DNA from 3 places in the Streptomyces sp. cg35 genome. Region 3 is predicted to be linked to each of the others. Evidence: riboswitches for the same ligand, from Rfam matches in the RefSeq annotation. Region 3 holds a riboswitch; each other region holds the start of a gene.
What was found. Region 3 has a riboswitch for cobalamin ahead of ACQUQD_RS04280 (hypothetical protein). Riboswitches for the same ligand answer to the same signal wherever they lie in the genome.
Positions count from the first base shown of each region.

Region 1: linked by a shared signal. The riboswitch ahead of ACQUQD_RS31290 (cobalamin biosynthesis protein) and the one ahead of ACQUQD_RS04280 (hypothetical protein) in region 3 are both predicted to bind cobalamin.
Region 2: linked by a shared signal. The riboswitch ahead of metE (5-methyltetrahydropteroyltriglutamate--homocysteine S-methyltransferase) and the one ahead of ACQUQD_RS04280 (hypothetical protein) in region 3 are both predicted to bind cobalamin.

Region 1 is NZ_CP191268.1:6,846,056-6,853,504, reverse strand. It holds gene ACQUQD_RS31325 (lysozyme) at 1-661, shown strand, start outside; gene ACQUQD_RS31320 (anion permease) at 865-2,139, shown strand; gene ACQUQD_RS31315 (hypothetical protein) at 2,156-2,377, shown strand; gene ACQUQD_RS31310 (helix-turn-helix domain-containing protein) at 2,725-3,579, shown strand; gene ACQUQD_RS31305 (hypothetical protein) at 3,626-4,216, shown strand; gene ACQUQD_RS31300 (hypothetical protein) at 4,149-4,460, opposite strand; gene ACQUQD_RS31295 (DUF397 domain-containing protein) at 4,487-4,723, opposite strand; cobalamin riboswitch at 5,006-5,151, shown strand; gene ACQUQD_RS31290 (cobalamin biosynthesis protein) at 5,188-6,144, shown strand; gene ACQUQD_RS31285 (cobyric acid synthase) at 6,141-7,449, shown strand, end outside.
Region 2 is NZ_CP191268.1:1,936,290-1,943,738, reverse strand. It holds gene metE (5-methyltetrahydropteroyltriglutamate--homocysteine S-methyltransferase) at 1-1,856, opposite strand, end outside; cobalamin riboswitch at 2,020-2,243, opposite strand; partial or broken gene ACQUQD_RS09065 (TerD family protein) at 2,299-2,436, opposite strand; gene ACQUQD_RS09060 (ROK family protein) at 2,509-3,666, opposite strand; gene ACQUQD_RS09055 (glycoside hydrolase family 36 protein) at 3,782-5,281, opposite strand; gene ACQUQD_RS09050 (ABC transporter substrate-binding protein) at 5,327-6,676, opposite strand; gene ACQUQD_RS09045 (carbohydrate ABC transporter permease) at 6,787-7,449, opposite strand, start outside.
Region 3 is NZ_CP191268.1:863,989-871,437, forward strand. It holds gene ACQUQD_RS04250 (N-acetylglucosamine kinase) at 1-132, shown strand, start outside; gene ACQUQD_RS04255 (Gfo/Idh/MocA family protein) at 194-1,210, shown strand; gene ACQUQD_RS04260 (PucR family transcriptional regulator) at 1,405-2,637, shown strand; gene ACQUQD_RS04265 (hypothetical protein) at 2,665-2,928, opposite strand; gene ACQUQD_RS04270 (alpha/beta fold hydrolase) at 2,987-3,583, shown strand; gene ACQUQD_RS04275 ((2Fe-2S)-binding protein) at 3,648-4,340, opposite strand; gene ACQUQD_RS04280 (hypothetical protein) at 4,390-4,776, opposite strand; cobalamin riboswitch at 4,818-4,982, opposite strand; gene ACQUQD_RS04285 (TetR/AcrR family transcriptional regulator) at 5,191-5,775, shown strand; gene ACQUQD_RS04290 (YczE/YyaS/YitT family protein) at 5,768-6,376, shown strand; gene ACQUQD_RS04295 (hypothetical protein) at 6,477-7,445, opposite strand.

The DNA of each region.
Region 1 (7,449 bases), 6.0 Mb from region 3:
CGCACTCGCCGAGCTGCCCGCACACGCCGCCGCCGGGCCGAGGGGGCACGACGTCTCGTCGCACCAGAAGCACGTCAACTGGCGGAAGGCGAAGAACGAAGGGGCCCGGTTCGCCTACGTCAAGGCGACCGAGTCGACCACCTACAAGAATCCCTACTTCACACAGCAGTACAACGGCGCCCGCAACGCCGGCATCGTCCGGGGCGCCTACCACTTCGCCCTGCCCGACGAGTCGTCGGGCCGGACGCAGGCCGCGTACTTCGTGCGCAACGGCGGGGCCTGGTCGCGGGACGGATGGACGCTGCCGCCCGCGCTCGACATCGAGTACAACCCGTACAGCAAGAAGAAGTGCTACGGCATGAGCAAGGCGCGACTGGTCGCCTGGGTCGCGTCCTTCAGCGACGAGATCAAGCGCAGCACCGGGCGCCGCCCGGTGATCTACACCAACTACCACTGGTGGAAGAGGTGCACCGGCAACAGCGGTGCCTTCGCCGCCAACCACGCCCTGTGGCTCGCGCGCTACGACGCGAGCTGGGGCACGCTGCCCGCCGGGTGGTCCTACTGGACGTTCTGGCAGTACGACAACCACGGCAGCCTGCCGGGTGACCAGAATCTCTTCAACGGCTCGATGGCCCAGTTGAAGAGGTTCGCCCAGGGGTAGTCGGGGCAGGGTCGAAAGTCCCGCGGAACCCTTGATTCCGGGGCTGCGACGAGGTCGATACGGAATCCGCGCCGCCGTCCCGTGCCAAGCGGAGCGGCGGCGCTCCGGATCGGGTCACCACAAAGCCCGACCCAGTTCATCTTCCGTTCACCCGGCTTGCCTACGTTCACCGTGCCACTGACGTCCGAACGAAGCCTGGGTAAATGGAACACATCACGCTGCTCCTTGCGATCGTGATCGTTACCGCGCTGGTCTTTGATTTCACCAACGGTTTCCACGACACCGCCAACGCGATGGCGACGACCATCTCGACAGGCGCCCTCAAGCCGAAGACGGCGGTGGCCATGTCCGCCGTGCTGAACCTGGTCGGAGCGTTTCTCTCCGTCGAGGTCGCGAAGACCATCTCCGGCGGCATCATCAACGAGGACGGCCTCAAGACCGAGGTCATATTCGCGGCGCTCGTCGGCGCCATCCTCTGGAACCTGCTGACCTGGCTGGTCGGCCTGCCGTCCAGCTCCTCGCACGCACTGTTCGGCGGCCTCATCGGCGCCGCGGTCATGTCGATGGGCTGGTCGTCGGTGAACGGCGGCACCGTCGTCACCAAGGTGCTGCTGCCCGCGGTCGCCGCGCCGATCGTCGCCGGCCTCGCCGCGATGCTCGCCACGCGCCTGACCTACCGCATCAGCAAGCACACCGACGAGAAGGCCACCTCCAAGGGCTACCGCGCCGGGCAGATCGCCTCGGCCGGCCTCGTCTCCCTCGCGCACGGCACGAACGACGCCCAGAAGACGATGGGCATCATCACCCTCGCCCTGATCACCGGCGGCGTGCTCGCGCCGGACGCCGACCCGCCGCTGTGGGTCATCGTGTCGGCCGGTCTGGCCATCGCGATGGGCACGTACCTGGGCGGCTGGCGGATCATCCGCACCATGGGCAAGGGCCTGACCGATCTGGCGCCGCAGCAGGGCTTCGCCGCGCAGACGTCCGCCGCGACGGCGATCCTCGCCTCCTCGCACATCGGCTTCTCGCTCTCCACCACCCAGGTCTGCTCCGGCGCCGTCATGGGCTCCGGTCTCGGCCGCAAGGGCGGTGTCGTCCGCTGGTCGACCGCCACCCGGATGTTCGTCGCGTGGGGTCTGACCCTGCCGGCCGCGGGTCTGGTCGGCGCGGGCGCCGAGTTCCTCACCAAGCAGGGCCCGTGGGGCATCGGCCTCACCGCCGCTCTCCTGGTCGGCGGCTCCGCGGTCATCTGGAAGCTGTCCCGCCGCGACTCCGTCGACCACACGAACGTCACCGACGACGCGATCGACTCCGCCGAGGAGCCCGCGGGCGTCGTGACCACGGCGATCGCCGCGGTCACCCCGCCGCCGATCGGCGCGGTCGCGGAGGCCGGGGCGTCGGCCGACATCAAGTCCACGATCCCCGCTCCGGCTCCCGCCGTGGCCGACCCCGCGCGCCCCGCCGGCGCCACGCTGTAAGGAAGCAGGACCAGCTATGAAGATCGACTGGGCGGCTCTCGGCTCCGTCTTCGGGGTCAGCCTCGTGGTCACCGTGGCCCTGGTGGGCCTGTTCACCCTCGGCATCGTCGGCCTCTCCAAGCGGGAGTCGGCGGCGCGGCAGGGCGGTTCGGCGACGGTTGCCACGTCCGGCGCGTACCTGTGCTTCGCGCTGTGCGCGGCGGCCGTGGCGTACGGGATCTTTCTGATCGTGGCCTGACGACACGCCTGTGCCGCGTTCACCTTCTGAACGCGACAGAGGCCCAGCAGCACCCGAGCGGGGTGCGGGACGTACGGCGTCCCGCACCCCGCTTTCACGTTCGACTTGTCACCGGAACGGGTGTGGCGCTGCCAAATGTCGCGACCCTGCGAGGACGGCCCATCGAGCCCTGTTTTCCAGGCCACAGCGGACATGCCATATGGCAGACTGACATGAGCCACCCCGCCAGCACTCCATCCGCCACCAGCCATTCGCCACCAGCTGTCTGCTAGCTTCCGTTCACTATTTGGCTAGCTCTCACCTGGTGCATCGAGACCTGGCACACGGTCGGCAAGGAGACAGAGATGATGGCCCGCGACATCGACCCCAGCCTCAATCGGCGCAGGCTGCGCATCGAACTGCGCAAGGCCCGTGAAGCAACCGGGCAGACGCAGACCGACGCGGCACAGGCGCTCGACTGGTCGTTGTCCAAGATCATGCGCATCGAGGCCGGGACGGTGAGCGTCTCGGTGACCGACCTCCGGGCCCTGCTCCAGCACTACGAGGTCAGGGACGAGCACCTGCGGAACGAACTGGAGGAGGCCGCGCGCGGGTCGCGCGGGCTGAGCTGGTGGACGCAGTACAACGACGTGCTCAACCCCGGCTTCCGCCAGTACCTGGGCTACGAGAGCGCCGCCGCGTCGATCCGCACGTACCACCCGATCGTGGTGCCCGGTCTGCTGCAGACCGAGGACTACGCGATGGCCATGCTGGCGCCGCACGTGGAGGAGGCCCGGGCGCGGCGGATCGTCGAGCTGCGGACCGAGCGGCAGGAGCGCGCCCTGGAGGGCGAGACCCCGCCCTGGACGTTCTTCATCCTGGACGAGGCGGCCCTGCACCGGCAGATCGGCGGTACGCGTGTGCTGCGCGGGCAGCTGCAGCACCTGCTCGACGTCGCGCAGCAGCCCCGGGTGTCGCTCCAGGTGCTGCCCTTCACGGCGGGCGCGCACTTCGCCACGCTCAACAGCTTCATCCTGCTCGGCTTCACGGACGACGACGACCTGCTGTACCGGGAGTCCGAGGGCAACCAGACGATCCGTGACGACCACGAACTGATCGTGCGACACCAGGAGTGCTTCGAATCGCTCCGCGAGATCGCGTACAGCGGCGACCTGGCCATCGATCTCATCAGCAAGACCAGGGACGGGCTCGACACCTCGTGAGGTGACAAGCGGGCCGGGCCCTGGAGAGCCCGTGTAGGAGGCGCACATGCCGGCCGCAGGCGACGAGTGGTGGTGGCGGCTCCTCACGGCCGCCGGTCCCCGGCTCGACGGCACCGATGGTGGCGGTGATGCGCGTGGTGCAGCCGGTACGAACGCCCCGGCGGCCACGGGCACTCCGGACAGCGGGGAGCCGCCCGCCGGCCCGGACACCGCCTCCGACACCGTCGTCGGTGTCGTGGCACAGCTCCCCGGCGAGCGGCCGTCGTTCGGTGCCGTGGTCATCCACGTCGTGTCCAGCGACGACCTGACCCGGCGGGCCGGCTGGATGTACGCCCAGATCATGCTGGACAACCGTCGCCACACGAGACTTCTGCTGCTGGCCTCGTTGTCCGGCGGGCTGGTCCTGCTGGGCGGGCTGGCGGGGCTCGTGGTGCTGATCCAGGCGTGTGGCCTGACCTCGCCCTGGGCGGTGGGTTCGGTCGTCGCCGCGGCGTCGTCCCCGGTGACCGCGATCGCCTACGGTTTCGCCCGGCTCCTCCTGCGCTGTGCGGAGGCCATCCGGTCGCCGCTCAGCGCCGACGCCCCGCCGTCCGACCCCGATCCGTCACCGGATCCCGGTGCTGCGAGCCGCCCCTGACGCTCCGTAGTCCCGCGCGGAAGCCGGTCGCGGCGGCGAACAGCGCGGCGACCAACACCCAGACCACGACGCGGGCCTGGCCGGACGGGACCAGTGCGGCGGCCAGCGCCCCGACGACGCTCGCCGCAACGCCGCAGGCCAGACAGAACACCACGAGGCCACGTGGGGAGACGACTCCGCGCGCGGTGCGGCTCACCGCCCCGTGCGCCCGCTGCCGCGCCTCGGTCATGTGGTGACCGGTCATCGCGCCCTCCTCCCCCCGCGGTGGACTCAGCGGTCGGTCCTGCCCGGACCGGACCCGCCCAGAGCCCTCAGGAACGCCTGCCACCGGATGCGCCGGAAGACCAGATCCGCCGTATCCCGGTTCCCGGAGTCACGGACTCGGACCTCGGTCTCACCGAGCGCCACTTCCACGCAGTCCCCGCTCAGACCCGAGTAACTGCTCTTGCGCCACGGCCCGGTGACCTGTTCCTGCCATGACCGAGCGTGCTCTCTCCCATGGGACACACCGGCCTCCTCCTGCTCGAGAGCCGGCGTCCCCCGTCATTGCACGCCCGCGTGCAGGCACCATAGCGCCGCCGGGGCGACCCGCCCAGGTGTCCCGGACGGATCCGCCTCACCACGTCGCCAAGGCGCCCTCAACCACTCGTGGACCGCTCTCCGTCTGCCGTCTTCCAGTCTAGGTAGGCCTGTTTTCGACCCATAGAGGAATTCCGGCCCAGTGAACGGGTCCCACGCGGCGCTGTGGACCTCCCCACACTCCCCTCTCCCAGGTCAACGGCAAGTTGACGCACCTTCGCGCACCGTGGTGGACTTCCCGGGCCATATACGGCAGCAGTCCGAGGAAGCCGGTGCGAATCCGGCGCGGTCCCGCCACTGTGAGCCCTTCTCCGGGAGGGCGAGCCAGGAACTCTCGCTGCCGGTCTCGTCGAACCAGGGCGTGGACACCCTGAGTGAGGACAACTACCGCCATGTTCGCCCTGCGCGGCGCGGCGCGGGCCGAGCGCGTCTTCGCGTGCGGTGCCGCCGCCGGACTCTTCGCCGATCTGCTGCTCGGTGACCCGCGTCGAGGGCATCCCGTCGCCGGATTCGGCCGGGCCGCAGGGGCCGTGGAGCGGGTGCTGTGGCGGGATCACCGCGGCTGGGGCGCCCTGCACACCGCCGTCTGCGTGGGCGGGGCCACCGCCGTGGGCGTCCTCGCCGCCCGTGCGGTACGCCGCTCCCCCGCCGCCTCCGTCGCGCTGACGGCCGCCGCCACCTGGGCCGTGGTCGGCGGGACCTCGCTCGGCCGGGAGGCGCGCGCCGTCGGGGCCGCGCTGGAGGCCGGGGACGTGGAGCTGGCCCGGGAGTTGCTGCCGCGGCTGTGCGGACGGGATCCGCAGGGGCTGGACGCCGACGGGATCGCGCGGGGCGTCGTCGAGTCCGTCGCCGAGAACACCTCCGACGCCGTCGTGGGCGCATTGGTGTGGGGCGCCGTGGGCGGCGTGCCCGGGCTGCTCGCCTTCCGTGCCGTGAACACGCTCGACGCCATGGTCGGGCACAAGTCCGTGAAGTACCGCCGGTTCGGCTGGGCCTCGGCCCGGCTGGACGACGTCGCCGGGTGGCCCGGGGCCCGGCTGACCGGTGCGCTCGCCGTGCTGGCCGGCGGGCGTCCGCGCGACGCCGCCCGGGCCTGGCGCGAGGACGCGGGGCGCCATCCCAGTCCCAACGCGGGGCCCGTCGAGGCCTCGTTCGCGGGGGCGCTCGGGGTGCGGCTCGGCGGGACGTTGGCGTACGGGGGCAGGGTCGAGCACCGGCCCGTGCTGAACGCGCGAGGGCGCGTGGTGCGGGTGTCGGACGTGGAGCGGGCCGCGCGGTTGTCGCGGCGGGTCAGTGTGATGGCGTGGGGAGTCTGTGTGGCCGGGCGGTTGTTGCGAGGGCGTCGATGAGCGGGCGGGGCGGCGGGCTGCTCGTCGCCGGGACCACGTCGGACGCCGGGAAGAGCGTCGTGACCGCCGGGATCTGCCGGTGGCTCGTGCGGCAGGGGGTGAAGGTCGCGCCGTTCAAGGGGCAGAACATGTCCCTGAACTCGTTCGTGACGCGCGACGGCGCCGAGATCGGCCGGGCGCAGGCCATGCAGGCGCAGGCCGCCCGGGTCGAGCCGAGCGCGCTGATGAATCCGGTGCTGCTCAAGCCGGGCAGCGACCGCAGCAGCCAGGTCGTGCTGATGGGCAAGCCGGTGGGCGAGATGAGCGCGCGGGGCTATCACGGGGCGCGGCAGGGCGCGTTGCTCGACACCGTCGTCGGATGCCTGGAGGAGTTGCGGGGCAGTCATGACGCCGTGATCTGTGAAGGGGCCGGGTCTCCGGCCGAGATCAATCTGCGGCGTACCGACATCGTGAACATGGGGATCGCGCGGGCCGCGCGGCTGCCCGTGCTGGTGGTCGGGGACATCGACCGCGGTGGCGTCTTCGCGTCGTTCTTCGGTACGACGGCGCTGCTCGCGCCGGAGGACCAGGAGCTGCTCGCCGGGTATCTGGTGAACAAGTTCCGGGGGGACGTCAGTCTGCTGGAGCCGGGGCTCGACATGCTCAAGTCCCTCACCGGCAGGGCCACTTACGGGGTACTGCCGTTCCAGCACGAGCTCGGCATCGACGAGGAGGACGGGCTGCGGGTGTCCCTGCGGGGCGCCGTGCGCGAGTCCGTCGTGGCCCCGCCGGTCGGCGAGGACGTGCTGCGGGTCGCCGTGTGCGCGGTGCCGCTGATGTCGAACTTCACGGATGTCGACGCGCTGGCCGCCGAGCCGGGCGTCGTCGTGCGGTTCGTGGACCGGGCCGAGGAACTGGTCGACGCCGATCTGGTCGTCGTGCCCGGGACGCGCGGGACCGTGAAGGCGCTGGAGTGGCTGCGCGAGCGCGGCCTCGCGGACGCGCTGGCGCGGCGGGCCGCCGAGGGACGCCCGGTGCTCGGCATCTGCGGCGGGTTCCAGCTGCTCGGCGAGCGCATCGAGGACGACGTCGAGTCGCGGGCCGGTGTCGTGGCCGGGCTCGGACTGCTGCCCGTGCAGGTGCGGTTCGCGCGGGAGAAGACGCTGGCGCGGCCGGTGGGCGAGGCGCTCGGCGAGTACGTCGAGGGGTACGAGATCCATCACGGCGTCGCGGACGTCCTCGGCGGGGATGCCTTTCTGGACGGGTGCCGGGTGGGGGCCGTCTGGGGGACGCACTGGCACGGGTCGCTGGAGTCGGACGGGTTCC
Region 2 (7,449 bases), 1.1 Mb from region 3:
CGCAGCGCGGGCTCGTCGACCTGGATCACCGAAGTCCCGGACGCCTCCAGGTCGTTCACCTCGTCCCGCAGCGCGAGAGCGACCTGCCGAGCGGTGTCCCCGAGCGGCTGGTCGTCGCGGACGAAGGACCAGGCGAGCATGGTGACCGGCCCGGTGAGCATGCCCTTGACGGGGCGGTCCGAGAGGGACTGGGCGTACGCGGTCCAGCGCACCGTCATCGGCCCGGGACGCGAGATGTCGCCGGCCAGGACCGGCGGGCGCACGTAACGGGTGCCGTACGACTGCACCCAGCCGGCCTGCAGGGCGAGGTAGCCGGTGAGCCGCTCGGCGAAGTACTGGACCATGTCGTTGCGCTCGGGCTCGCCGTGCACGAGGACGTCCAGGCCGGTCTTCTCCTGGAAGGAGACGACGTCGCGGATCTCGTTCCTGATGCGCTCCTCGTACGCGACCGTGTCGATACGGCCCGCCCTCAAGTCGGCCCGCGCCGCGCGCAGTTCACCGGTCTGCGGGAACGAGCCGATCGTCGTGGTCGGCAGCAGCGGCAGGCCGAGGTGGGCGCGCTGCGCGGCGGACCGCTCGGCGTACGACGGAGAGCGGCGCCCGTCCGCGTCCGTGACGGCGGCGGCGCGGGCCCGCACGTCCGGGTCGTGCGTGATCGGGGATCCGGCCCGCGACGCCAGGTCCGCCCGGTTCGCGGCGAGCTCCGCCGTGACGCTGCCGGTGCCCTGGGCCAGACCCGCGGCGAGGGTCGCCACCTCGGCGGTCTTCTGCCGCGCGAAGGCCAGCCAGCGCAGGATCTGCGGCTCGATGTCCCGCTCCAGCGACGCGTCCAGCGGGACGTGCAGCAGCGAGCAGGACGGGGCGACGTCGACCCGGTCGGCGAGGCCGAGCAGGGTGCCGAGCGTGGTGAGGGACCTCGCCAGATCGTTGATCCAGACGTTGCGGCCGTCGACGACACCGGCGACCAGCCGCTTGCCGGGCAGCCCGCCGACGGCCGCGAGGGCGTCGAGGTTGGCGGCCGCCGAGCCGGTGAAGTCGAGCGCCAGACCGTCGACCGGGGCCTTGGCCAGGACCGGCAGGGCGTCGCCCAGCCGGTCGAAGTACGAGGCCACGAGCAGCTTGGGCCGGTCGGCGAGAGCACCGAGGTCGCGGTAGGCGCGGGCCGCCGCGTTCAGCTCGGCCGGGGTGCGGTCCTGGACGAGGGCGGGCTCGTCGAGCTGCACCCACGGGGCCCCGGCCGCACGCAGCTCGGTGAGCACCTGCGCGTACACGGGCAGCAGCCGGTCGAGGAGGGTCAGCGGGTCGAAGTCGGCGGCGACACCGGGCGCGGGCTTGGCCAGCAGCAGATACGTGACCGGACCGACGAGGACCGGCCGGGCGGCCAGCCCCAGGGCGAGCGCTTCCTCGAACTCCGTGACCTGCTTCGTGGAGTCAGCGGTGAACACCGTGTCCGGCCCCAACTCGGGCACCAGGTAGTGGTAGTTGGTGTCGAACCACTTCGTCATCTCCAGCGGCGCGACGTCCTGCGTGCCACGGGCCATGGCGAAGAACCCGTCCAGGGCATCGGCGTCGAAAGCGGCGCGGTGGCGCTCGGGGATCGCGCCGACCATGACGCTGGTGTCGAGGACGTGGTCGTAGTACGAGAAGTCGCCGGTCGGCACTTCGCCGATGCCCGCGCCGGCCAGCTCCCGCCAGTTCGTGCGGCGCAGTCCGGCGGCGGTGGCACGGAGGGCGTCGGCGGTGACGCGGCCCTTCCAGTAGCCCTCGATCGCCTTCTTCAGCTCGCGATTCTGTCCCTGGCGGGGGTAGCCGTACACGGTGGCCCGTGCTGCCGCGGCCGCGGTCCTGGTGGTCACGGAGATCTCCTTCGAGAGACGTATCCCTGGGATCCCGGAGACCGACGCGGCCGGAAAGGAGTGACAGACCGGCGGCACGGTCCCGCGCGCCGGGGCGCGGTCGTCCGTCCGGTGTGTACGCCGACCCGCCCTCGAGGTCACCGAGATGTCCGCGCACGCGTCGTACGCGCACGGGCAGATGGCAGGTCTTCGGACTCGCGGGCACGTCCTCCGATCCGGAGGACACCTACTGGCCGTCGCTTCCCAGGTCCCGTTCGTCGGGACCCAGTGCGTATGACGGCGGTCGTTCCCACTCACCGCTGCGGGGCAGTCCCGGATTCCCACCGGGTTCCCTCTTGCGACGCTCCCGCCTGGCGGACGGGGCGAACCAGCTGCACGGGCCAGCCTACGGGGCGGGGGCCGCTCGGCGCCAAGCGGCCGGGGCCACGACCGCGGCGCCGCCTCAGCCGGCGATGTCGACGCCGTACCCGAGGGCGAGCGCGTCGAGACCGTGGCCGTAGCCCTGCCCGACGGCACGGAAGCGCCACACGGGGCCGCGGCGGTGGAACTCGGCGAGCAGCAGGCCGCGTTCGGTGGTGGCGCACACCCGACCCCGCTCACCGGCACAGAACGGCACGGGCCCCCGAGCGCGACCTGATCCGCCGGACCGGCCCTAGCCCCGTGGAGCCGTCGGTGCCGCAAGCCCGTCGCTCAGCAGGCGGCTGTCGATCTCGTCGAGGGCCAGACGCAGCGCGCCCAGGGCCACGCTCTCGTCGCCGAGCGTCGAGGTGCGCAGCTCCGGCAGGCGCAGGCAGTGCTTGGTCAGTTCTCGGCGCAGCGGCTCCAGGATGACGTCGGCGGAGCGGGAGAACCCTCCGCCGTAGACGACGACCTCGGGGTCCAGGGCGAGAACGAGGGCGGCGACCCCGACCGCGAGGTCCCGGGTGTAGCGGCGTACGGCGGCCCTCGCGTCCCGGTCACCGTCCCGGGCCGCCTGGAACACCCAGGCCGCGATGTCGCCGGCCGCCGCCGTCTCCGGTACCCCGGGGCAGGAGGCGAGGTGGTCCGGAGCGGCGAGCCAGCGCACGGCCTTGAGCGCGCCGATCTCGCCCGCGGCGCCGCCGTGTCCGCGGCGCAGGGTGCCGTCGAGGATGAGGCCGGCGCCGGTACGCAGCCCCGCGAGAAGGAAGACGATGTCGTCGGCGTCCTGGGCGACGCCCTTCCAACGCTCGGCGACGGCGGCGAGCTTGCAGTCGTTCTCGACCTGAATGGGGCAGGTGAAGCGGGTTGCCAGATGAGCGGCCGGGTCGGCGGTGCTCCAGCCGGGGAGAGGAGTGAACAGGGTGGTGCGGCCGCTGGAGTCGACGGGGCCGGTCACACCGATCGTCACGGCCCAGATGTCGGCCGGCGTCATGGCGACGCCGCGCAGCACCTCGTCGATGACCTCGTCGACCGACGCCAGCCGAGCTTCGGGCGCGGCCTCAGGGTCGACCGGTCGGCGCGTGCTGCGGACGATGTTCCCCTCCAGGTCGCTCAGCATGACGAGGATCTTGTGGACGCCTATGTCGATGCCGAGTGCGTGACCGGCGGTGGCCCGGAACCGGAAGCGCCGGGCGGGCCGGCCGACGACGCTGCTGGCTTTCGGCTGCTCGACCTCGGCCCACCCGTCGGTCACCAGGGACTGCACCAGCACGTCGACGGCGGGCCGGGACAGCCCGGCCCGGCCCGCGAGTTCAGTGACGGTGGCGGGTGGGTTGCCGCGCAGCGCCCACACGATCGACAGTTGGTTCATCTCGCGCATCCGGGACAGGTCTGTTCCGGTCGTCGCCATGCTGGTGCTCCCTGGTGGGGTCTGCGGGCCGCTGCTGAATAATGCTGAGCAGTTTACTAATTCAGGGCGGCCGCCGTACGAGGATCGTGGATCGCTCCCTCGCGACGGTCACGGATCAGGCGATCGGATAGCGCTGTTCCGTGTCCGGAGCGACGGCCGGGCCGAAGTCGATCTCGCGCCCGTCGATCGCGAAGCGGTACCGGCCGAGCCTGCGCACCTCGGGGCGGTGCGCCAAGTACGCCGTCATCGCCTCCAGTTCGTCCGGGTGCAGCCAGCCCGGCGGATCGGACACCGCACGGAAACCGCAGACGTCGGCGAGGTCGCGCAGCCAGCTCTGCTGCTGCTCGGTCAGCAGATTGAGGCGGCTGCGGAAGTACACGACGTCCGGGTCGACCTCCAGCAGGGGCGCCTGCCACAGCCGGTGCACGGTGTTGACGACGGCGTTGCGCGCCAGGGCGTCGGAGGGGTCCTGGGTGGCGTAGTGCTCCCACAGGGGTGCGACGTCGGGGCCGCTGCGGATGCCGTCGAGCAGTCCGAGGGAGGGCAGCAGGGGTGCGCCGCTGCCGAGGAGATAGGCGTCCGGGCCGGCCTCCTCCCGGATGATGCGCAGGCCGATCCGGTACGCCTCCTCGCGGCCGACGTCCTCGAACCGGGCCCCCGGCACCGCGCCGGCACCGATGAAGTCGATCTTCAGGTACGTGAATCCCCAGTCCCGGCTGACCCGGCGCATCATCTCGCGCAGATGCTCCTGTGCGGCGGGCAGTGTGAGGTCGAGCGCCCAGTAGCCGGTGCCCCAGTTGTGGCCGGCCGTCACCGGGGCGCCGTCGCCGTCCCGCAGCAGCAACTCCGGCCGCTCGTGGGCGACCTGCGCGTCGGGGTGGACGATGAACGGCGCGATCCACAGCCCGGGCCGCAGCCCGGCCTCCGTGATGCGGTCGGCCAACGCACGCATTCCGGAGGGGAACTTGGCGTTGGCGTGCCAGTCGCCCACCCTCTGCTCCCAGCCGTCGTCGATCTGGACGACGTCGAAGGGCAGGCCGCGCAGGGCGGTGATGTCCTTGGTGAGCTGCTCCTCGGTGATGTTCTCGTAGTAGGCGTACCAGCTGCACCACACGTTGCCCGCGCGCTTGTCGCTGTGGCCGAGTCGGTCGGCGAGGTGCCGGGCGTAGGCGGCGAAGACCTCGTCCTCGGTGCCGTACGCCAGGAACCAGGGGGCTCCGCCGCGCTCGTACCAGCCGACCAGCGCGTCCCGGTCGGCGGTCAGGCGCGGGATGTCGAGGCCGAGCGCGCCGAGCAGCAGCACCTGTCCGTCGGCTCCCTGGAGGGCCGCGACGGCGGAGGAGTGGTGGCGCGCCGGGTCGTCCCACACGGTGTCGTCGGCGGTCAGGCGGCGTTCGGCGCTCTCGATGCGCAGCGGCGGCTCGGACAGACGGCGCCAGCCGCACGGGCTCCAGGAGTTGTGTCCGTGCCGGTAGAACAGCGCGTCGCCGAGGCCGTGCAGCAGGGCCACGCGGCCGGGCGGCAGCAGCAGGCCGCCGTCGACGGGCCGCGGCGGGGCGTCGCCTTCGAGCTCGACGGCCAACGTGAGGCCGCCGAGATCTGCGAGCTGGGCCATGGATCTCCTTGCTTCATGGTGAGAGGTGCGGACGGAAGCCGGTCACTACTTGAAGAGGCCGTTGACCTTGTCGTTGGCCGACTTGAGGGCGCTCTCCGGCTTGGCCCTGCCGAGGATCACCGACTGGATGGCGTCCTGGACGATCGGGCCTATTTCGGTGCCGTGCTCGGTGACGGGCAGCTGGAACGTGACGTTCTTGTCGGCCACCGCGTCGGTGAAGACGTGGACGTCGTCACCCTTCGCCTTGTGCGCGGCGAGCGCCTTCTGGGTGGCGGACTTCAGGGCCGGGAACACGACGGCCCGCTTGGCGACGAGATTCTGGCAGTCGGGTGAGGCGAGGAACTTGACCCACTTCCAGGCCTCTTCCTTGTGCGGAGTCCCGGCCCAGATGGCGTCGGACAGTCCGTTCACGGCGCTCTTGCGCCCTTCCGGACCGGTCGGCAGCGGGGCGAAGGCGAACTGCTGCTTCAGCTTGGCGTCGGTGAACGTGGAGATGGTCCAGGAGCCGGCGACCATGATGGCGCCCTTGCCCGCGGTGAGCAGTTCGGAGTTGGCGACGGTGGACTGCTTGTCGAACCGCGGCGCGTAGCCCTTGTCGATGAGGTGCTTGAACCAGGCGATGGTCTCGGCGAGCTTCGGGTCGTCGTACTTGTACTTCGTGCCCCACGGGTTCTTGTCGAGGTACGTGAAGCCGTTCGCGGCGGCCAGATCGCCCCAGCCGTTCTGCCCCTGCGACCCGTCGGCCCACTCGGGAAGGAACCCGTACGTCTTCACATGGCTCTTGTCGAACTTCGGGTCGAGTCCGTTGCGGCCCGCGGCGTCGACGGTGGCCTTGGCGATCGCCTTCTCCAGCGTGCCGCCGTCGTCGGCGTTCCACGTCAGGGCGTCGAGCTCGGCGGCGTCCACGCCCTGCTTCTTGAGCATGCCGGTGTTGTAGACGAGCGCCATGGTGTCCCAGTCCTTCGGCAGTCCGTAGCGCTTGCCGTCCTTGACCCAGGTCTCGGCGAGACCGGACTGGTAGGCGGACAGGTCGACCTTGTCCCGCTCCACGAGCGGCTGGAGGTCCATGAGCTGGTTGCTGGTGGCGAACTGCGGATAGTAGGAGGCCTGGTCGGTCCAGACGTCCGGCGCCTCGCCGGACGTCAGCTGCGTGGTGAGGTTCTGCCAGTACTGAGCCCACGCCGTCTGCGTGATCTTGACGGTGATGTCGGGGTTGGCCTTCTGGAAGGCGTCGGCGCAGTCCTGGTAGGCGGGCAGCTGCTTGTCGTCCCACAGCCAGTAGTTGATGGTGGTCCTGCCTCCGGCCGTGTCGTCGGAACTCCCGCAGGAGACGAGGGTGGACGTGGCGGCCAGGCACAGCAGGGCCGCGCCGGCGCGCAGGTGCTTGGGACTCATGACGAGGAGCCTCTCTGACTCGTACGAGGAGGGAAGTCGTGCGGCGTGGGGGAGCTCGTGCTGTGTGGGGGAGTGACACTCTTGAGGGGGCAACGGCCCCGGCATCGGGGCTACTTGATGCCGGTGAAGTTGAGCGACTCGACCAGGCGGCGGCCGAGCACGATGAGCAGCACCAGGACGGGCAGGACCGACAGCGCGGAGCCGGCCATGAGTCCCGTCCAGTCGGGCTGGGTGTTGGGGGACTGCTGCTGGAAGATGCCGAGGGCGACGGTGAGGACGCGGGTCTGCTCGTCACGCCCGGTCAGCAGCGGCCACAGGTAGTCCTTCCAGGCCCACACGGTGGTGGTGAGTCCGATGGTGATCAGCGGTCCGCGGCTCATGGGCATGACGATCTTCCAGAAGACGCCCCAGGCGCCCACGCCGTCGAGCACGGCCGCCTCCTCCACGTCGCGCGGGATCGACAGGAAGAACTGCCGCAGGAAGAAGACCGCGAAGGGCGTCATGAGGACGCTCGGCGCGACCATGCCGGCGAAGGTGTTGAGCCAGTCGAGGTTCTTCACCAGGACGAAGTTGGGCAGCACGGTGAAGATCGGCGGCACCATGAGCGCGGCGATCAGCACACCGAACACCGCGTCCCTCCCGGGGAAGCGCAGCCGGGCGAAGGCGTAGCCGGCCATGGCACAGAACAGCGTCTGCAGGACGGCGATCAGCCCGCTGTAGACCACGGAGTTGAGCAGGTAGCGCAGGAAGTCCACGTGCGCCCCGGACCCGCC
Region 3 (7,449 bases):
GCGCCGCACGCCCGGCTGACCGAACCCGCCGGCTCCTCGCTGGACGGCGCCGCACAGCTGGCCCGCCTCGCCCACCGCGCCCCGGACCAGCTCCCCCGGGCCGCCCCCTACCTACGGGCGCTCGCCCTCTGAAGACCCCCTGTCGCACCACCACCCGCACCACCACCCGCACCAACCAAGGGAAACAACTGCCGTGAACACCAAGCGATTTGCCCTCATCGGCGCCGGACTCTTCGGCGAACGCCACGCCCAGGCCTACCACCGCTCCCCCTACGTGGACTTCGCCGCCGTGTGCGACATGCGCCCCGGCCGGGCCGAGGAGATCGCCGCCACGTACGGCGCCGCCCATGCCACCCGTGACCACCGGGACGTTCTCGCCGACGCCACCATCGACGCCGTCTCCATCGCCACCCCTGACCACCTGCACCGCGATCTGGCCGTGGCCGCGGCCGAAGCGGGCAAGCACATCCTCGTGGAGAAGCCACTGGCCACCACGGTGGAGGACGCCCGCGCCATCGACGACGCCGCCCGTGCCAACGGGGTCAAGCTCATGGTCGACTTCCACAACCGGGTCAACCCGATGATGTACTCCGCCCAACAGGCCATCGCCCGCGGTGACATCGGCACGCCCGCCTACGTCTACTCCCGGCTGAGCAACACCCTGGGCGTGGCCACCGGCATGCTCTCCTGGGCCGGCCACTCCTCGGCCCTGTGGTTCCTGGCCAGCCACACCATCGACGTCGTGCGCTGGATGCTCGACGACGATGTCACCCGCGTCTACGCGGTCAGCCGCGACAAGATCCTGCGCGAACGCGGCATCCCCACCGCCGACTTCCACGCTGCCACCGTGGAGTTCGCCGGGGGCGCCGTCGCCGTGTTCGAGTCCGCGTGGATCCTGCCCGACACCCACTCCACCGTGAAGGACCTGAAGCTGGAGATCCTCGGCGACAAGGGCGCGCTCAACATCGACGGCTCCCACAACCGCGCCCTGGAGCTGTACACGGCCGAGCGCAGCACCTTCCCCGACCTGTACGCCCCGCCCACCGGCGAGCACCTCACCGGCTTCGTGCTGGACGCCATCGCCTACTTCGTCGACGCCGTCGTCTTCGACAAGCCGGTCCTCGCCACCGGCCAGGACGGCATCGAGGTCACGAGGATCCTGTGCGCGATCGAGGAGTCCGTGCGCAGCGGACAGCCCGTGGACCTGTAGGCCCGCGTACGGGACTGAGCCACATGCCTCGGCGCACACGTCAGGTCGACAGCGGCTCCGGAGCCCCGCGCCTGAGCGGGACGGCCCCGTGGGAGGCGTCCGGGCGCGAGCCCTGACAATGGCGTCGATGACACTCACAGGTGCTGCGGTGGTGCTCGAGCACCACCGCAGCACCGAACGGAAGGCAGCACTCCATGGCATCCGCCGTCCCGCCCCCTGACGCGGTGGCCATCCTCGACCTGGTCCGTGTCCGCGTCGACGCCCTGGCACGGGACAGCAGCGACGATCCGCTCCTGGAGGGCATGCCCGACGACATCGCCCGTCACGAACTCCCGCTCACCGCGCGTCGCTACTACGCCGCAGCACTGCGCCTGATGCGTTCGGGCGGGCAGTTCGACCGCTCCGACCTCGAACTGGCCCGTCACCGCGCCGCGCAGCGCGCCGAAGAGGGCATGCCGCTCCCTCTCGTCCTGCACAACTGGCAGCACGCGGCCCGCCTGCTGTGGCAGGCCTGCGTCGACGCCGCGGGCGATCGGCACATCGCCGGTCTCGGCTACCTGGGCCACCAGTTGTACGCCTTCCAGGACGCCGCCCTGCAGGCGGTGACGGAGAGCTATCAGGCCCGGCTCTCCGTACTGCGGGACGAGGACCTGGGTACCGGCCGAATGCTGGCACAAGCCCTCCTGGCAGGGCAGGAACCAGGCCCTGAGACGGGTCACGCCACCAGTGCGCCCCTCGCCTCCCGTTACGCGATCCTCACCCTGACGCTGCCGCCTCTGCCGTCCTCACCCGCCCGTCCGGTGACGCACGAGGTGACCACACGGCGCCGTGTCCGTCAGGTGGCGACCGCGCTCGCCCACCACCACGCGGGCCGCACCAACCTCGCCGTACTCGAAGCGACCCACGCCCAGATCCTGCTCCCCGCCGACACGCACGAACCCGACCCGGTCGTCGCCGAGCGGGCGAACGCCCTGCATCGCGCCCTGCGCACGGAGACCCGCCTCGACATCCGCGCCTCCTGCACCGATCCCGCCGAGATCCGCCACCTGCCCGCGTCCGCACGCGTCGGGCACGACCTGCTGCGTCTGGCCCGCTCCTCCACTGCCGCGGGCGATCACACACACCGCATCGCCGACCACGCTCTGGACTATCACCTCACTCACGTCTCCCCCGCTCAGGCCACACTCCTCGGGCAGATCGAACCGCTGCACCCGCACCCGGAGCTGGTCGACACCCTGCGCGCCTGGTTCACCAACGACCTGGACCGCGCGCGCACCGCCAGGGCACTGGGCGTCCATCCCAATACCGTGAACAACCGGCTCCACAGGGTCGGACGGCTCCTCGACGCGGACGTCACCTCGTTCACCACCCAGATGACGCTCGCCACGGCCCTCACCATCCACGGCCATCGGGCGGATCACGGCTGAAGCCGACGCCCTCGTTCGTCCCCTGGCTCACGCGGTTCCGATGCCGCCGGGAGCGGGCAGCACCTCTTCGACGGGCCCCCGCCGCACACAACGACCGCCCTCGAACAGCACGGCCTCCCCGGTCAGCGCACGCACCGCGGGCAGGTCATGGCTGACGAACAGCAGGGCCGTCCGCGCAGGGGCGAGCAGGCGGGGCAGGGCGTCGAGGACCCGTTCCCGGGAGACGGTGTCCAGGGCCGATGTCACCTCGTCGCACACCAGCAGTGCCGGATACGCCGTCAGTGCCCGCACCAGCGCACAACGTTGCAGTTGTCCGCCATGTCGGTGATCTCGCCGAGCTTCTCGACGCGTGGGACGCGCCGGCGGCCGTGCTGATCGGCCGCTCGGCGCCGACCTCGCCTCGCGGTTCTGCCTGGCGCATCCGGAGCGAGTGGCCGCGATGCTGCTGCTGTGCGGGCCGTTCGTCGGTGAGTGGCGCACCGCGGACCGAGCGGAACGGGGCCGCCGCATGACCGCACCGCAACAGGCACGGCTCCACGAGCTCCAGCAATTGCCGCACCGCACGGAGCAGCAGGAGGTCGAGTTGCTCACGCTGTCCTGGTTCACCGACCACGCCGATCCCGAACGCGGCCGGCATTGGGCCGCGCAGGGCGCGCGGAGTCGGCGCCCCGTCAACTGGACCATGAACCGTGAACTCGGCGCGGAGGGGCGGAAGGAACCGCTCGTCCGACGCCTCGGCGAGCTTCGCGCACGTCTGCCCGCGCAGGTGGAGATCCTCGGCGGCGGAGACGATCCCCGCCCGCTGTCGGCACTCGCGTCGCTGGCGGTCCGGCTCGGTGTCCCGCTGACACGGATCGACGGCGCGGGGCACGAGCCCTGGCTGGAACGGCCCGATGAGGTACGCGGGCATCTCCGGAGATTCGTGCGGGGCGCGGTCGGACTGTAGGCCTCGACGGGCGCCGCTCCCCGCCCTGCTCCGCTGACAGGAGAACGCTGAGAGGAGAACCCGGTCAGTCCGCCAGGCAGCAGTCCCCGCACTTCCCGCCGCCCGGGATGCGGTAGTACAGGCAGCAACTGCGGCGGCGGAACGTCAGACCCGGGCCGGTGATCCGGCCGGTGCCACGAAGCCGTCCCGTCTCCAGCAACTCCCTTGTGAGGCACACGAGTTCTGTACGCAGGTCCGGCCGAGCCCTGAGCAGCACCGCCGCCGACCCGACGAGCGCGGACGCGACGTTCCCCGCCAGCAGCCCCGGGGCGATGGTGACGGTGAGTCTGCTCTCCAGTTCCTCCAGTGGGCCGTTGACCTCGGCGTACACGGCCTCCGCAAGGGACGGCAAGCACCCGGCGGGCCGTCCCGTCGGAGCCGCCAGGCGGAGCGCCGGGCCGCCTTCGGCCCATTCCACCGTGCTCGTGTCGGGCAGGATCCGGTGCAGGAGCGTGCAGGCCAGCACCGGTGACCAAAGACGGGCGGCGAGCCCCAGGTGCGCGAGGGAGACGCCTACGCGGGCTTCGTCCGTGGCGCAGCGGTCGTTGACCGCCCGCGCGAGAACGGCGAATTCCGACGAGGCGAGCCGCCCGCTCCCGGATGCCCGTTCCGCGGGCCTCTCCGCCGTCTCCAGGACGAAGAATCCGTCGAGTCTCGCGACCTCGTCAAGCGCCTCGATCACGCTCCCGCGCGAGAGCTCGCTCGGCTCCTCACTCACGACAAGTCCCTTCAGCGCTGTGGTGGTTCGGACATCCGGAGCCGAGGGCTCACGAGGTCCTGAGGCGGCGCGGCGGCTTGAAGAGGTACAGATCGAGAATCTCCGGAAGGGGTGCGACGCCCGGCCCGCCGGCGGTGATCCAGTCGGCTATGTCCTCGGTGGCGTCACGGTCGTTGACGAGGCCGAGCCACACCGGGCGGGCACCCGCCGCCCGCCCGGCCTCCGAGGGCTGTACGACGATGACGTTGGCCTGGTCGCAGACATCCAGGCACTCGGAGACGCGGACCGGCGCGACCGCCCGCAACCGCGCGGTCTGCGCCGCGTGATCACCGCTCACCTTGGCGCTGCCGCAGCAGCAGTCGCGGCACACCACCACCCTGCACGGAACCTCGCGGCCCCGTGCTGCCCCCTTCTCGTCGGCCGGCCTCTTGGGCATGCCGCACTCCTCCCTCACCGGGGAAGTCCGCCCCGGGGTCCGTCGAGGAGGCGACAGCGTGAGTCTCCTGGCTCTCGGGTCGAAGCTCGTCCCGGCCTTCCCACCCGTTCTGGGCAGTGGCTCGTCGGGATCCGCTCGCCGATCACAGTGGCGGTACCGCACCGGATTCACACCGGATTCCTCGAACCGCCGTCGCCTATGTCGTCGGCAATCATGCCATCCGGCCCGCCGCCGGATCGCCTGCGGCCTCACCAGTACGGCCATGTCCCGCTCCCCTACCCGCCGGCGCCCGGACGCTCACCTCGCGCACGTGTGGATCATGCCGGAAACCTCCGCCACACGGCCCGCTCCACATAAGTCCCGGAACGGAAGCCGGAGTAGCCTCCTAATTAAACTAACTGGTAAGTTTAATTTATGAAGCGGAACACTACCTCCCGAGCCCGTCTTCTCGCCGCGGCCGAGGGCGTCTTCTATGAGCGGGGGATCGTCTCGACCAACGTCGACGCCGTCGCCCAGGAAGCGGGAGTGACGAAGCCGACCCTGTACGCCCACTTCCCGTCGAAATCGGCGCTGGCGGCGGAAGCGCTCAGAAGTCGGCATGCGCGGCGGGCCGCCGATCTGGAGACGTACCTCTCCACCGAGGCGTCAGGGGAACCGCGTCTGCTCGCCGTGTTCACGTGGCTGGCCGACTGGTACGAGGGCCACGGGAAGAGAGGGTGTGCCTTCGTCAACGCCGCCGCCGAGCTGTCACCGTCGGACGAGCTGGTCTCGGTCGCGGCGCGAGAGGAGAAGCAGTGGCTGCTGAACACGCTCGGGCGGCTGTGCGAGGAGGCCGGTGCCGGGTCCCCTGAGGTGCTCGCCTCCCAACTCCTGCTCCTCATCGACGGCGTGGCCGGACGCGTGGTCGTCCGCGGCCCCGGGGCCGCGGCCGGCGCGGTCGACGACGCGGCGCGGGCGGCCGCGGTGCTCGTCGCGGCGGCCACGGGCGCTCATGCGTAGCCTGTCCGACCGCCCGGTCCAGCGGGCCACACGGATCGTGGCGGGGCTGGCCCTGTTCGGCTTCTCCCTGGCACTGCTCCTCAAAGCGGGCCTCGGCGCCGACCCGTGGACCGTCTTCACGCAGGGCATCGCTCTGGCCACCGGCCTCTCGCTCGGCGAGGTGGTCGTCGTCGTCTCGCTGGTCCTGCTGGTGCTGTGGCTCCCGCTGCGCCAGCGTCCCGGCTTGGGCACGGTCGCCAACGCGTTGCTCGTCGGGCCGTTCCTCGACCTGGGCATCGCGTGGCTCCCCGCCGCGCACCACCTGGTCGAACGGGCGGTCTTTCTCGTGGTGGCGGTGTGCGGCGTGGCCGTCGCGACCGGTCTCTACGTGGGGGCGGGCTGGGGCCCGGGTCCCCGTGACGGGCTGATGACCGGGCTGGCCGAGCGCGGCGTTCCCGTCGTGGCGGCGCGTGCGGCGATCGAGGTGTCGGTGCTGGCCGCGGGATGGCTGCTGGGCGGCGGTGTCGGCATCGCCACGGTGGTGTTCGCCCTCGCGATAGGCCCCCTCGTCGGCTATGCGCTGCCGAAGCTGACGCTGGGCCGACCGGACCGGGGCCGGTGAGACGGCCCGGTCGGGTACGTACGCCGAACCCGACTGTCCCGCGCCGGGGTTCCCTTCACCGCCCTGATTTCCGTTGCCGCGGCCGGAACGACAGGGAAAGTCAGCGGCGCTGTGCTCCTCGGTGGTCCGCCGCGTCCTCGTAGACCAGCCTGTGCGTGTCCGAGCTGATCGATCTGGACGGCTTCCCTTCGGGCAGCGCGGGGGCCACCGCCCGGAACACCGCGCGCACCCGTTCCTCGTCGTACTCCCAGAGGTTCGCGGTCGCCCGCAGGGACGCCCCTCCCCCGGGCAGCAGCTCGGCCTCGTGGAAGGCGCCGCTGTCGCGGAGGGCCTCGATGCCGCCGAGGCGCGCTGCCGCGCCCGGGGAGCAGACGGTCCACCACGCGTAGCCCCGCAGGGCCGTGTCCAGTTCGGGGAACGTGTCCTCCAGCAGCAGGCCGATCTCACGCTCCAGCGCGGTCCTGCCCGTCACGGATTCCGCGTCGTCCGCGATGCTTCCGTAGAGGATGTCCGTGTGCCGGTGCAGTTGCGTACGGAAGAAGGCGATCCAGCGGTGCTGGGTCTCGTCGCGGGTGCCCGGGTCGGTGAATTCCTCCGTTGAGCGGGACGCGACGAGTGAGACGACCTCGGGGGTGTCGCGGTCCCGGTCCACGTCGACATACAGCGACGGCTGGTCGGGGTGGCCGTCGGGGCCGACGGTGCTGAGGGCGACCGTCGCCTGACCGGGCATGTCCTCCAGATCCCGCAGAAAGGCGCGCCAGTTCTTCGGGGACCAGTGGACCTCGTACGGTCTCTTGCGCCGACGGGTCGGCTCGAGAAGCACCAGGGTCGCCCACAGCTCTCCGGGGGCGGCTTCGCCGCGGCTGAGTGCGACGGCGCGGCCGGAGAAGTCCGCGTCGGGTGCGAAGGTCGCCCCCAGCGGCCCCGCGAGTGCCTCGATCGCGGCGGTGAACCAGCGTTCGGCCAGCTCGCGGTAAGCGGCACCGGTCGCGGGGCAGGGCAGATCGATCTCCGCCCGCAGCGTGGAGTTGAGTGTGATCTCGCCGTGCTTCGTGTCCCGACCGGCCATGCCC